DNA from 2 places in the Cupriavidus sp. 8B genome. Region 2 is predicted to be linked to the other one. Evidence: predicted binding sites of a transcription regulator. Region 2 holds the regulator's gene; the other holds the start of a gene.
What was found. Region 2 encodes HrcA, which represses chaperone genes, less so after heat shock. Its sites were predicted from a motif close to TTAGCACTCNNNNNNNNNGAGTGCTAA; they were not measured.
Positions count from the first base shown of each region.

Region 1: the regulator HrcA is predicted to act here: its motif matches at 3,426-3,452, upstream of rpoH (RNA polymerase sigma factor RpoH).

Region 1 is NZ_BAAILO010000211.1:37,622-43,397, forward strand. It holds gene ACYP5B_RS21140 (COX15/CtaA family protein) at 1-606, shown strand, start outside; gene cyoE (heme o synthase) at 603-1,538, shown strand; gene ACYP5B_RS21150 (SCO family protein) at 1,686-2,312, shown strand; gene rpoH (RNA polymerase sigma factor RpoH) at 2,412-3,308, opposite strand; gene ACYP5B_RS21160 (pirin family protein) at 3,720-4,595, shown strand; gene ybiB (DNA-binding protein YbiB) at 4,624-5,643, opposite strand; gene ACYP5B_RS21170 (ABC transporter ATP-binding protein) at 5,770-5,776, opposite strand, start outside.
Region 2 is NZ_BAAILO010000132.1:3,496-9,826, reverse strand. It holds gene ACYP5B_RS14245 (phospholipase A) at 1-304, shown strand, start outside; gene ACYP5B_RS14240 (thioredoxin family protein) at 310-750, opposite strand; gene grpE (nucleotide exchange factor GrpE) at 841-1,398, opposite strand; gene ACYP5B_RS14230 (hypothetical protein) at 1,673-1,828, shown strand; gene ACYP5B_RS14225 (RNA-binding S4 domain-containing protein) at 1,873-2,268, opposite strand; gene hemH (ferrochelatase) at 2,302-3,417, opposite strand; gene hrcA (heat-inducible transcriptional repressor HrcA) at 3,530-4,567, opposite strand; gene ACYP5B_RS14210 (NAD kinase) at 4,682-5,599, shown strand; gene recN (DNA repair protein RecN) at 5,662-6,331, shown strand, end outside.

The sequences.
Region 1 (5,776 bases), on a different contig from region 2:
GGCATGAGCCTGCTGGCGGCGTTGATCTGGCTGGGCTCGCGCAACGACCCGCCGCTGCGGGTCGCGCCGCAGGCGGCCGGGCTGCGCTGGCCGGCGCGCATTGCGCTGGCCTTGCTGGTGTTGCAGATCTTCCTGGGCGGCTGGGTGAGCACTAACTATGCGGTGCTGGCATGTACCGACTTTCCGCTGTGCAACGGCCAGCTCGTGCCGGACATGGACTTCCGTCACGGCTTCACGCTGTGGCGCCAGCTCGGCATGACCGCAGACGGCGATTACATTCCACACTCGGCCCTGGTAGCGATCCACTGGGTGCATCGCGGCTTTGCTCTTGTCGTGCTGGCTTTCCTGGCCTGGTTCGGCCTGCAGGCGCGCCGCCTTGGCGGCCTTGCGCGCAGCGCCGGCTGGCTGCTGGGCTTTCTCGCGCTGCAACTGGCCACCGGCCTTTCGAACATCGTGTTCGACTGGCCGCTGGGCGCCGCGGTGGCGCATAACGGCGGCGCGGCGGTCTTGCTGCTGCTCCTGGTTCGCCTCAACTACAATATAGGGCTCGCGGCCCGGTCCGCTGACATCGCTACCGACGTGCCGGCCGCCGCGCGCGCCACATGAAAGACAAGAACTCCTCAGTGGTTACAGCTACCCACACACATCCCCTCGGACGGGTTCGCCACCTGGTCCGCCAATACGCCGCCCTGACCAAGCCGCGGGTGACGCAGCTTGCCGTCTTCTGCGCCATCATCGGCATGTTCCTGGCCACGCCCGGCATGGTGCCGTGGCCGGTGCTGATCGGGGGCGCTGCCGGCATCTGGCTGTTGGCAGGTGCCGCTTTCGCCATTAACTGCCTGGTGGAGCAGAAGGTCGACGCGCTGATGCGCCGCACCGCATGGCGCCCGTCGGCCACCGGCGAGATCACCACCATCCAGACGCTGGTCTTCTCCGCGGTGCTGGGCGGGGCAGGGATGTGGCTGCTGCACGTCTACACCAACGACCTGACCATGTGGCTGACCGTGGCCACCTTCGTCGGCTACGCTGTGGTGTACACCATCCTGCTCAAGCCGGCCACGCCGCAGAACATCGTCATCGGCGGCCTGTCCGGCGCCATGCCGCCGGCGCTCGGCTGGGCGGCGGTCGCGGGCGACCTGCCGGCGGAAGCCTGGTTCCTGGTGCTGATCATCTTTACGTGGACGCCGCCGCACTTCTGGGCCCTGGCCCTGTATCGCCGCGCCGACTACGCCAAATCCGGCCTGCCGATGCTGCCGGTGACGCACGGCGAGCGCTTCACGCTGCTGCACATCCTGCTGTACACGCTGATCATGATCGCGGCCACGCTGCTGCCTTTTGTGTACGGCATGTGCGGCTATATCTACCTGGCGGCCGCGCTGGTCCTGGGGGGCGGTTTCCTGGCCTACTCGTGGAAGATGTATCGCAACTACTCGGACGCGCTGGCGCAACGCACCTTCCGCTTCTCGATCCTGTATCTCTCGCTGTTGTTCGCCGCGCTGCTGGTCGATCACTACTTCAAGTTCCTGCCGCAGGCCTGAGCGGGCCGGGCAGGCTTGCGGCATCTTGTCGCGGCATGCGCGCGTGGCGGCCCCGATCGGCGATACTGCGTGTCATCTGTTAATGTGACCTTGTCGCGTCCAGCCGCCTGCCGGGCGGTCCGGCCCGTCAACACCACCCGAACTCGCATGCCAAACCGCTTCCCTTCAGCCTTTCTCCCCACCTTCGCGACTTTCCGCCGGTTTTGCCTGCTGGCCCTGTGCTCGCTGCTGCTGGCGGCATGTGGTCAGCAGAAGGCTTCCTTCAAGAACGTCGATATCACCGGCGGCAGTGAGTTCGGCAAGGACTTCGTCCTCACCGACCACAACGGCAAGGTGCGCTCCATTGGCGACTTCAAGGGCAAGGCGGTAGTGATGTTCTTTGGCTATACGCATTGCCCGGACGTGTGCCCGACCACCATGGCCGAGCTCAAGGCGGTGATGGAGCAACTGGGTCCGGACGCCGACAAGGTGCAGGTACTGTTCGTCACGGTGGATCCGGAGCGCGATACGCAGGCTCTGCTGGCGCAGTATGTGCCGGCTTTCGATCCGCGCTTCCTGGGCATGCGCCCGGCCGACGATGCCGCGCTGCAGAAGGTTGCCAAGGACTTCAAGGTGTTCTACGCCAAGGTGCCGGGCACTTCGCCGAACAACTACACCATGGATCACTCGGCGGGCAGCTATGTGTTCGACCCGAGCGGCAAGCTGCGGCTGTTTATCCGCCACGGCCAGGGGCCGGAGCCGATCGTGCACGACCTCAAGCAGCTGCTGTCCTGAGGCGAGCCGCCGGCGCGAAACCGGCGGGAAAAATAAAACAGGGCCGGTCGCGAGACCGGCCCTGTTTATTTCTGGCGCGCTTGAGCTTGAGCTTCGGCCTTAGGCAAAGGCCTGCAGCGCACCCTTCATCTTCTTCATCGCCGCGGTTTCGATCTGGCGGATGCGTTCGGCGGAAACGCCGAATTCGTCAGCCAGTTCATGCAGCGTGGAGCCGCCCGAGCCGTCGTCGTTGACCTGCAGCCAGCGCGCCTCGATGATGCGGCGGCTACGGTCGTCGAGCTTGGACAGCGCTTCTTCCAGGCCTTGCACCTGCAGGCGGTCGTGGCGCTGGGCCTCGATCACGCGGGTCGGCTCGTTGTGGTTGTCGGCCAGGTAGGCGATGGGCGCGAAGTCTTCTTCGCCATCGTCGATCTGCCCTTCGAGCGCCAGGTCGCCGCCCGACAGGCGGGTTTCCATCTCCATCACTTCTTCCGGCTTGACGTTCAGCTCGCGCGCAACCGCGTCGATCTGTTCCGGCGTGAAGGTATGGGCGCCCTGCTTGTGGCTGCGCAGGTTGAAAAACAGCTTGCGCTGGGCCTTGGTGGTAGCCACCTTGACCATGCGCCAGTTCTTCAGCACGTATTCGTGGATCTCGGCCTTGATCCAATGCATGGCGTACGACACCAGCCGCACGCCCTGGTCCGGGTCGAAGCGCTTCACGGCCTTCATCAGGCCGATATTGCCTTCCTGGATCAGGTCTGCGTGGGGCAGGCCATAGCCGAGGTACTGGCGGGCGATGGACACCACCAGGCGCAGGTGCGACAGCACCATGCGGCGCGCCGCATCGACGGAGTCGTGCTCGCGCAACTCGCGCGCGAGCCGCTGCTCTTCCTCGGGGGTAAGCAGGGGAATACGGTGGACAGCCTGGATATAGCTGTCGATATTTCCCAGCGTTCCGGGAAAGGTCAGCGCAAACGTCCCGGCGCCCTGCGGCACCGTAGGCAGACGGTTGGTCATTTGGGTTTGGTCAGCAGATAAGACCGCGTTCACTCGATTGCTCCTTTCGCATTCCGGCGGGTGGGTTGCCCGCGTGCGCGGACCTTTTGGGGGGCTCGCACTGCATTGCAACACATATTAGCACTCAAGCCGGGGGACTGCTAAGTTCGAGTGACAATAGGGTTGATAGTTCCTGGTAATCGAATATTGCTTCTACATAGTGTTTTAAACCGACATCTTGCGTGATGTGGCGAGGGATGTGGCGAGGCCACTATCTCACGCGGGTGCGCCAACGATCGGACAATGATTAGAGGGCCGCTACTCCTGCCGGTTCTGTCGCCAGATGAGATGCTGTGTTTCGCTAGCAGCTACACTCTTTTCATTTATCTCAGTGGTGCTGCGCGCCAGCATCGACCAAACCGGGGAACATTCATGTCTGCTATCGAACACTTGCTCAAGCCGCATACCCGAGACCTCGGCGACTTTGCCGTGAGCCGCCTGCTGCCCGCCGCGGCAACCCAGACTGTCGGCCCATTCATCTTCTTCGACCACATGGGCCCGGTGGCCATGCCGCCGGGAGAGGGGGCGAATGTGCGCCCGCATCCGCATATCGGCCTAGCCACGGTCACCTACCTGTTCGAGGGCGAGATGCTTCACCACGACAGCCTGGGCAGCAAGCAGGTCATCAGGCCGGGCGACGTGAACTGGATGACGGCGGGCAGGGGCATCGCGCACTCGGAGCGCTCGCCCCAGGCCGCCCGCGATGCCGGGCCACGCCTGCACGGCATCCAGACCTGGGTGGCGCTGCCCAAGGAGCACGAGAACGTCGAGCCGTCCTTCCATCACCATCCGGCGGCGACGCTGCCCAAGCTGGAGCGCCCTGGCGTACGCATGACGGTGATTGCGGGCGATGCGTTTGGCGCCGAGGCGCCGGTGAAGGTGTTTGGCCGCACGCTCTATGTAGCCATTGAGCTCGAGGCGGGCGCCAGCCTGGAGATTCCGGCGGAGCATGCCGAGCGCGGCGTCTACCCGGTGGACGGCACCATCGCGCTGGACGGCGAGGTGCTGCCGGAGCGGCACCTGGCGGTGCTGGTGCCGGGCCAGCCGGTGACGTTGACGGCGCAGGTGGCGTCGCGCGTGATGTTGCTCGGCGGGGACCCGACCGACGGCCATCGCTTTATCTTCTGGAATTTCGTTGCCAGCACCAAGGAGGCGATCGAAGCGGCCTCCCAGCGCTGGGAGGATGACCAGTTCCCGCGAGTGCCGGGGGAAGACGACCGCATCCCCCTGCCCCAGCGCAAGCGCTGACCAGAGGCGCCCGCGCAGCCGGCCCGGCTCAGACCGGGCTGGCCCAGGCTACCCGCGTGCCTTGCTGCAGGCAGTCGCGGATGGCGTCGATCTGCGTGGCGATCGGGGCGGGCACGGGCAGCTTGCCGTCCAGCACGAGGCGGATCCAGGCCGCGGTCTGGTCCACGTCGCTGCCGGGCGGCAACTCCGGCACTTCCACGATGGAGCCGGAAGTCGGGTCGACCAAAGTACGCTGATGCCCGTCGTGCAGCCAGTCGATGCGGCTGTTGCGCCGGGCGTCCGCCACCACCTCGCCTTCGGTGCCGCGCGCCAGCAGCACATTGGCGGGCTCGCGCGAGAAATAGTCGGTCAGGGTTTCGCGGTACTCGGGGTGGGTGTAGCTATACAGCCGCAGCGCCTCGGCCGGGGAGTGCGCGCCCACCGGCTGCAGCATCTTGACCACCGTATGCGCGGAGTTGCGCAAGCCGATCTGCATGCGCTTGTCCAGCATCCGGGCCAGCGCCGGCGACAGCACGTCGATCGGCAGCACGGCCAGCGGGCCGGGCTGGGCGTCCTTGCTGCGCAGCTGGGATTCGGCCTGCGCCACGGAGCCGCAAGGCGCGATGCCCAGCGCCTCGAACAGCGAGATGCTGGTGACGCGCCCGTTGAACTGGCGGGAGCCGTGCACCAGCACCGGTATGCCCTCGCGCGCCAGCAGCAGCGCCAGCAGCGGCACCAGGTTGGGCTGCTTGCGCGCGCCGTTGTAGCTGGGGATGGACACCACGATGCGGTCCGCCGGGCCGGCCAGCGGCAGGCAATGCGCGTGTGCGGCATCGAGCATGCCGGCCAGCTCGTGCGGCGCCTCGCCCTTGATGCGATAGGCCATAAGCACCGCGCCCAGCTCGATATCGGCCACGCGACCCGCCAGCATGGCATCGAACAGCGCGTGGGCGTCTTCGCGCGGCAGCGCACGGGCGCCGTTGACGCCCCGGCCGATTTCCTTGATGTACTTCGCGGCAGCGAAAGCAGGGGCGGCGGGAGGCGCAGGGGAGGTGGGCGTGGTGGTCATGGCGGGTTGGGACTATGTGGTTTGAAGTCCATGATAGCGGAGCGAGCCGGCCGTGCCCATGACAGCCGCAACCCCGGCCCGGCTTCGCCCCCGGCGCCGTAGCGCCAGGCCCCTCATTGCACCGGCTCAGGCG
Region 2 (6,331 bases):
CAAGCTGTACTACTACATCGAGAAGAACGACAACTCGGACATTGCCAGCTACCGGGGCTACATGGACCTGAAGCTGGCCTACGGCAAGCCGGACTCATGGGAGTTCGCCACCACCCTGCGCAAAGGCACGCAGAAGTACTACGGCAGCGTCGATGCGTCGGTGACGTATCCGCTGGCCAGGCTGATCCCCGGCACGGCGGGTTACCTGATCGCAGGCTATTTCGTCGGCTATGGCGAGAGCTTGCTGGACTACAATCACAAGCTGCCTTGGCAATTCCGGCTGGGATACGCGCTGTCGCGCTGACCCGCCTAACCGGCCAGCGGCTTGCCGCTAGCCTTCAGACGCGCGTTGGCCACCGCCGCGGCAAACTGGCCCTGCCCATGCCAGCCGGTGGCCCGCCCCAGCTTCTTGCCCTTGTGGAAGAACATGAAGACCGGGATGCCGTGCAGGCCGAAGCGCTTGCCCAGCTCCGGGTGCGCATAGACGTTGGCGTGCAGCCAGTGCAGCTCCAGCGCCCGCACCGGCGCCGGATTGGCCAGCATGGCTTTTTTCGCCATCTCGCAATTGAAGCAGTCCACCCCCCAGAAAAACACACAGACCAGCGCATCGCCGGCAGCGGCGATGGCGCCATCGATGTCGGCGCCATCTACCTCGCGCATGCCGAACGCGTCGAAGGCGCGGTGGTCCAGGTGCGCCGCCGGATCCACGGCGGTGCCAGGCATGGCGGGGTTGTCTGGCTTTGTGGACATAGACGTCTCCAGCAATGGAAAACGCCCGGGCCAGCGGCACCGGGCGTTGCTTGTGCCAGCCCGCCGGGCGGACAGCAAAGAGGGTTGCGCTTACTTGGGCGCGGACACCGTGACCAGCGCCGGGCGCAGCACGCGATCAGCAATCGTGTAGCCGCGCTGCAGCACCGTGACCACGGTGTTCGGCTCCTGCGGCGCCGGCACCATCGAAATGGCCTGGTGACGGTGCGGATCGAACTTCTCGCCAACCGGGTTCAGCTCGACGATCTTGCCCTTCTCGAAAGCGCTTACGAGCTGGCGGGCGGTCAGTTCGACCCCTTCGCGCAGCTTGGCGATATCGCCCGACCCGTCGGCCAGCGCCGCCTGCAGGCTGTCCATCACGGGCAGCAGGTAGTCGGCAAAGGTCTCAATGGCGAATTTATGGGCCTTGGCGACGTCCTCCTGGGCGCGGCGGCGGATGTTCTCGCCCTCCGCGGTAGCCCGCAGGAACATGTCGTAGTTCTCCTTGGCCTTGGCTTCAAGCGCGGCCAACTGGGCCGCCACGTCCGCCGCGGCGGCGTTCTCGGCCTGGCCGGCCGGGGCGGTGTTCAGCTCCTCGCTGGCTGGCGTGAGCGGCGGCGTGGTGGATGGCGTCTGCTTCTGTTCTTCCATGTCGATCCGTATCAAAACAAAGACGCGGCCTGCCTGGCGCAGGCCGCCGGGTGGTCAATCAGCAAATGTAGCCTGCAGTTGGTGGCAGGCCCTCAATTTTCAAGAGCGCACAGCGACGGTGCACTGAAACACAAGGTTACAAATGGGGGTGCGCGGAAATAGGGGTCATATTGCTTTGCAACAGCGCACACCCTAAGATGAAACCGTATAAAAATGACAAAAATAACGGGGTCGAAGATGCAACTCAAGTGGGGCCACTCTCGAAAGGTTAGCCATGCATAAGCTGCCTGTTCTGACGGTCTTCCTTCTCGCCGCATTATCGGTGATGACAGCCTTCATCTGCCTCTCCGGCGCCTTCACGCCACGAGACACCGAATACGGCAGCGGCAAGGCTGTATTCAAGCATTACATCGTTCCCTACGTTCGCTGACCCAGCCGGGTGATTGCGGGCGACTGCACGTGCGGCCGTCCGCCTCACCCTCTGACCCCGTCGATCTGCCGACGGTCACGCTTGGTCGGGCGCCCCTGCAGCTTCGATGCAGGCTCCACGTTAAGGCGCCGATTCTCGGCATCCTGCCGCCGGCGCGCCTCGCTGGCCTCGGTTTCCGCATAGAGCGTCTGGGCTACCGCAGCCGGGCCGCGCAGCCCCGCAATCCCTTTCACCACGATTTCCCAGCGTTGCTGGTGCGCCTCCAGGACGACGGTGTCGCCCGGCTTCACCTCGCGCGAATTCTTGCACGCCTGGCCGTTGACCTGCACCTTGCCACGCTCCACCGCCTCGGCGGCCAGCGAGCGGGTCTTGAAGAAGCGCGCGCACCATAGCCATTTATCGATGCGCAGGCGGGCATCGGCCTCGAAAGATACACTCATGTCGTCACCTCCATGCGTTGAGCAGCGCCACGCTCATGCCGCGGCGCCGCGCGTCTGCGCTTGCGTGCGGCGGGCCTCCAGCTCATGCGGATGCGGCAGCCGCAGCGGCCAGCCCTGCAAGTGCTGTAAGCCGATCTCCGCCAGCCCGGCAATCCAGCTTTCCGAATCGTTGAGGCAAGGAATGTAGTGGAACACCTTGCCGCCTGCCACTTGGAACTCGGAGCGCCCTTCCATCGCGATCTCCTCCAGTGTCTCAAGGCAATCGGCCGGAAAGCCCGGACAAAACACGTCGACCCGCCCGGTGCCGACCTTGCCAAGTTCCTGCAAGGTGGGCGCGGTATAGGGCTGCAGCCACTCCGCCTTGCCAAAGCGCGACTGGAAAGTGACCTGGTACTGCCCAGGCTGCAGGCCCAGTGCCTCGCCCAGCAGGCGCCCGGTCTTGAGGCACTCGCAATGATAGGGATCGCCGAGTTCCAGCGTGCGGCGCGGCACGCCGTGGAACGACAGGATCAGCTTGTCGCCCCGCGCGAAATCCGGCGTGCCATGCTGCGCCCAGTATGCCCCCACCTGCTGGTGCAAGGCGGCAATGTACGCCGGATGGTCGTGGAAATGCTTGACCAGCCGCAGCTCCGGCTGGTTTCGCCACTGCTTGAGTACCCGGAACACCTCGTCGAAGCCCGTCGCCGTGGTGGTGCCGGAGTACTGCGGGTACAGCGGCAGCAGCAAGATGCGCTCGGTCCCCTGGCGGCGCAACGCTTCCAGCACCGAGCCGATCGACGGATTGCCGTAGCGCATGGCGCACGCCACGGTCACCTCATGGCCTTGCTGGTTCAGCAGCAGCTGCAGGGCGTGTGCCTGGCGCTCGGTGTGCACCAGCAGCGGGGAACCCGTCATATGGGCCTCGCGCAGCCAGATCGACTCGTACTTCATCGCCGAGGCGCGCGAGCGCAGTGGCACGATGATGCCGTACAGCAGCGGCAGCCAGGCCGCGCGCGGGATCTCCACCACACGCGGGTCGGACAGGAACTGCTTGAGGTAGCTGCCGACCGCCTTCGGCGTTGGCGCATCCGGCGTGCCAAGGTTGATCAGCAGGATGGCCGTGCGCGGCGCCTGGCCATGCTGGTAGGCCGGTTCGGGAGTAAACGTCATGTAATTTCCGGTGTGGCGGGGCGGCGCGGGCACAAGGCGCGCGCCAGCCAGGGCTCGCCGAGCTTACAGGATCTGGGGAACAGGCAGTCTGTGAGACCGGGCCAGGCCAACACTAGTTCTGGCTGAGCGCGCTGGACAACAGGCGCGCGGTGATGTCGACGATCGGAATGACCCGTTCGTAGGCCATGCGGGTCGGCCCGATCACCCCGAGCGTGCCGACGATCTGGCCGTCGACTTCGTAGGGCGCGGTAATGACCGCCATGTCTTCCAGCGGCACCAGCTTGCTCTCGCCGCCGATGAAGATCTGCACGCCCTGGGCGTGGCTGGAGACATCGAGCAGCTTGAGCAGGCCGGTCTTGTGCTCGAACACGTCGAACAGGCGGCGCAGCTTTTCCATGCTAGAGGACAGGTCCTCCACCTCCAGCAGCTTGCGCTCGCCCGAAATGAAGACGTGATCGTCGTCCCCCTCGGCCATGGCGCTGCTGCCCGCCTCCACCGCCGCCTGCATCAGCTGCGACATATCCATGCGCAGCGCCTGCAGTTCGCCGCGCAGGTGGTTGCGCACGTTGTCGAAACTCATGCCGGCAAAGTGCGAGTTGATGAAATTGGCGGCTTCGACCAGCTGGGACGGGGTGTACGGCAGCTCGGTCTGGATGATGCGGTTCTGCACGTCGCCCTCGGGGGTGACGATGATCAGCAGGATGCGCTTGTCCGACAGCCGCATGAATTCGACCTGGCGGAACGCCTGGGCGCGCCGTGGCGTCATCACCACGCCGGCGAACTGCGACAGGTTGGACAAGGTGTGCGCCGCCGAGGTGATCATCCGCTGCGGCCCGAGCTGCTGGCCCTGCAGCTGGCCCCGGATCTTGCCGGTCAGCTCGGCCAGGTTGAGCGCGCCGTCCAGCGGCTGGGCGGTCAGCATGGTATCGACGAACAGCCGATAGCCACGCGGCGTGGGGATACGCCCGGCCGAGGTATGCGGGCTGGTAATGAACCCCATTTCCTCCAGGTCGGACATCACATTGCGGATGGTCGCCGGAGACAGGTCGAGCCCCGAGTACTTCGACAAGGTTCGAGAGCCCACGGGCAGCCCCTCGGCGATGTAGCGCTCGATGAGGGTTTTGAGAAGCGTTTTCGCACGTTCATCCATGATGTTCCTGATTTTACGCAAGTTTTCACCATTCGGGCGGCTCATCCGCGATCCGGCCCGGCGGCGAGCGCCCTCCTGCTGACAATGGTCACGGCGGTATGGTCTAATCCCGGCATGTCTTCGCTCCCCAAGCCCGGCGCCGCGCGCGCCCCATTTCGCACCGTCGCCCTGATCGGCAGGTACGCCACTGCCGGCATCGAGGGCCCGCTGGAAGAGCTGGCCGCCTGTATCCTCAGGAACGGCCAGGATGTGGTGTTCGAGCGCGAAACCGCCCTGGCCACCGGGCTGACCGACTATCCGGCGCTGGCGCCCAACGAAATCGGCAAGCATGCCGATGTGGCGGTGGTGCTCGGCGGCGACGGCACCCTGCTGGGCCTGGCGCGCCAGCTGGCCGGCTACCCGGTGCCGCTGATCGGCGTGAACCATGGGCGCCTCGGCTTCATGACCGACATCCCGTTGGAGGACGTGCACTCGGTGCTCCCGGACATGCTGGCGGGCCGCTACGAGTCCGAGACCCGCATGCTGCTGGAGTCCCAGGTGGTGCGCGACGATGGCGTGATCTTCTCCGCGCTGGCCTTCAACGACGTCGTGGTCAACCGTTCCGGCATTTCCGGCATGGTCGAGCTGGCGGTGTCGGTGGACGGCCACTTCATGTACAACCAGCGCTCCGACGGCCTGATCGTCTCCACGCCGACCGGCTCGACCGCCTATGCGCTGTCGGCAGGCGGCCCGATCCTGCACCCTACCTTGTCGGGGCTGGTGCTGGTGCCGATTGCCCCGCATGCGCTGTCCAACCGCCCGATCGTCCTGCCGCACGATGCCGAGGTGTCGATCGAGGTCGCCACGGCGCGCGACGCCAGCGTGAACTTCGACATGCAGTCGCTGACCTCGTTGCTGCCGGGCGACCGCATCGTGGTGCGGCGCTCGGCCAAGACCGTCAACCTGCTGCACCCGATCGGCTACAACTATTACGCCACGCTGCGCAAGAAGCTGCACTGGCACGAGTACCCGAGCGAAGACAACCGGCTCTGATCCGCACCGAACCGGCCCAGATCCGCCACCTGACATCACCCAGCCCCGACCAGTCGACCACGATGCTGCGCAGCCTGTCCATCCGCGATTTCGTCATCGTCGATACGCTCGACCTCGACTTCTCCCCGGGCTTCACCGTCTTCACCGGCGAGACCGGCGCCGGCAAATCGATCCTGATCGATGCGCTGGCCCTGGTGCTGGGTGAGCGCGCCGACGCCGGCGTGGTCCGCGAAGGCGCCGCCCGGGCCGGCATCAGCGCCACCTTCTCCACCCCGGCCGGGCTCGACGCGTGGCTGGCCGAACATGACCTCACCGGCGACGAAGGCACGGTGCTGCTGCGCCGTACCGTCGACGCCAGCGGGCGCAGCAAGGCCTTTATCAACGGCGGCGCCGCCACGCTGGGCCAGTTGCGCGACATCGGCGACCGCCTGGTCGATATCCACGGCCAGCATGCCCATCAGTTGCTGCTGCGCCCCGACGCCCAGCGCCTGCTGCTCGATGCCCATGCCGGGCTCACCGCGCAGGCCGGCGCGGTGGCCGAAGCCTGGCGCTCGTGGCGCGCGTGCGTGCGCCAGCGCGAAACCGTCGAGCACCGCTCGCGCGAGATGCAGCTGGAACGCGAGCGGCTCGAATGGCAGGTCGGCGAGCTCGAGAAGCTGGCACCCCAACCCGGCGAATGGGAAGACATCCAGGCCGAGTACAACCGGCTGTCGCACGCCGCCGGGCTGATCG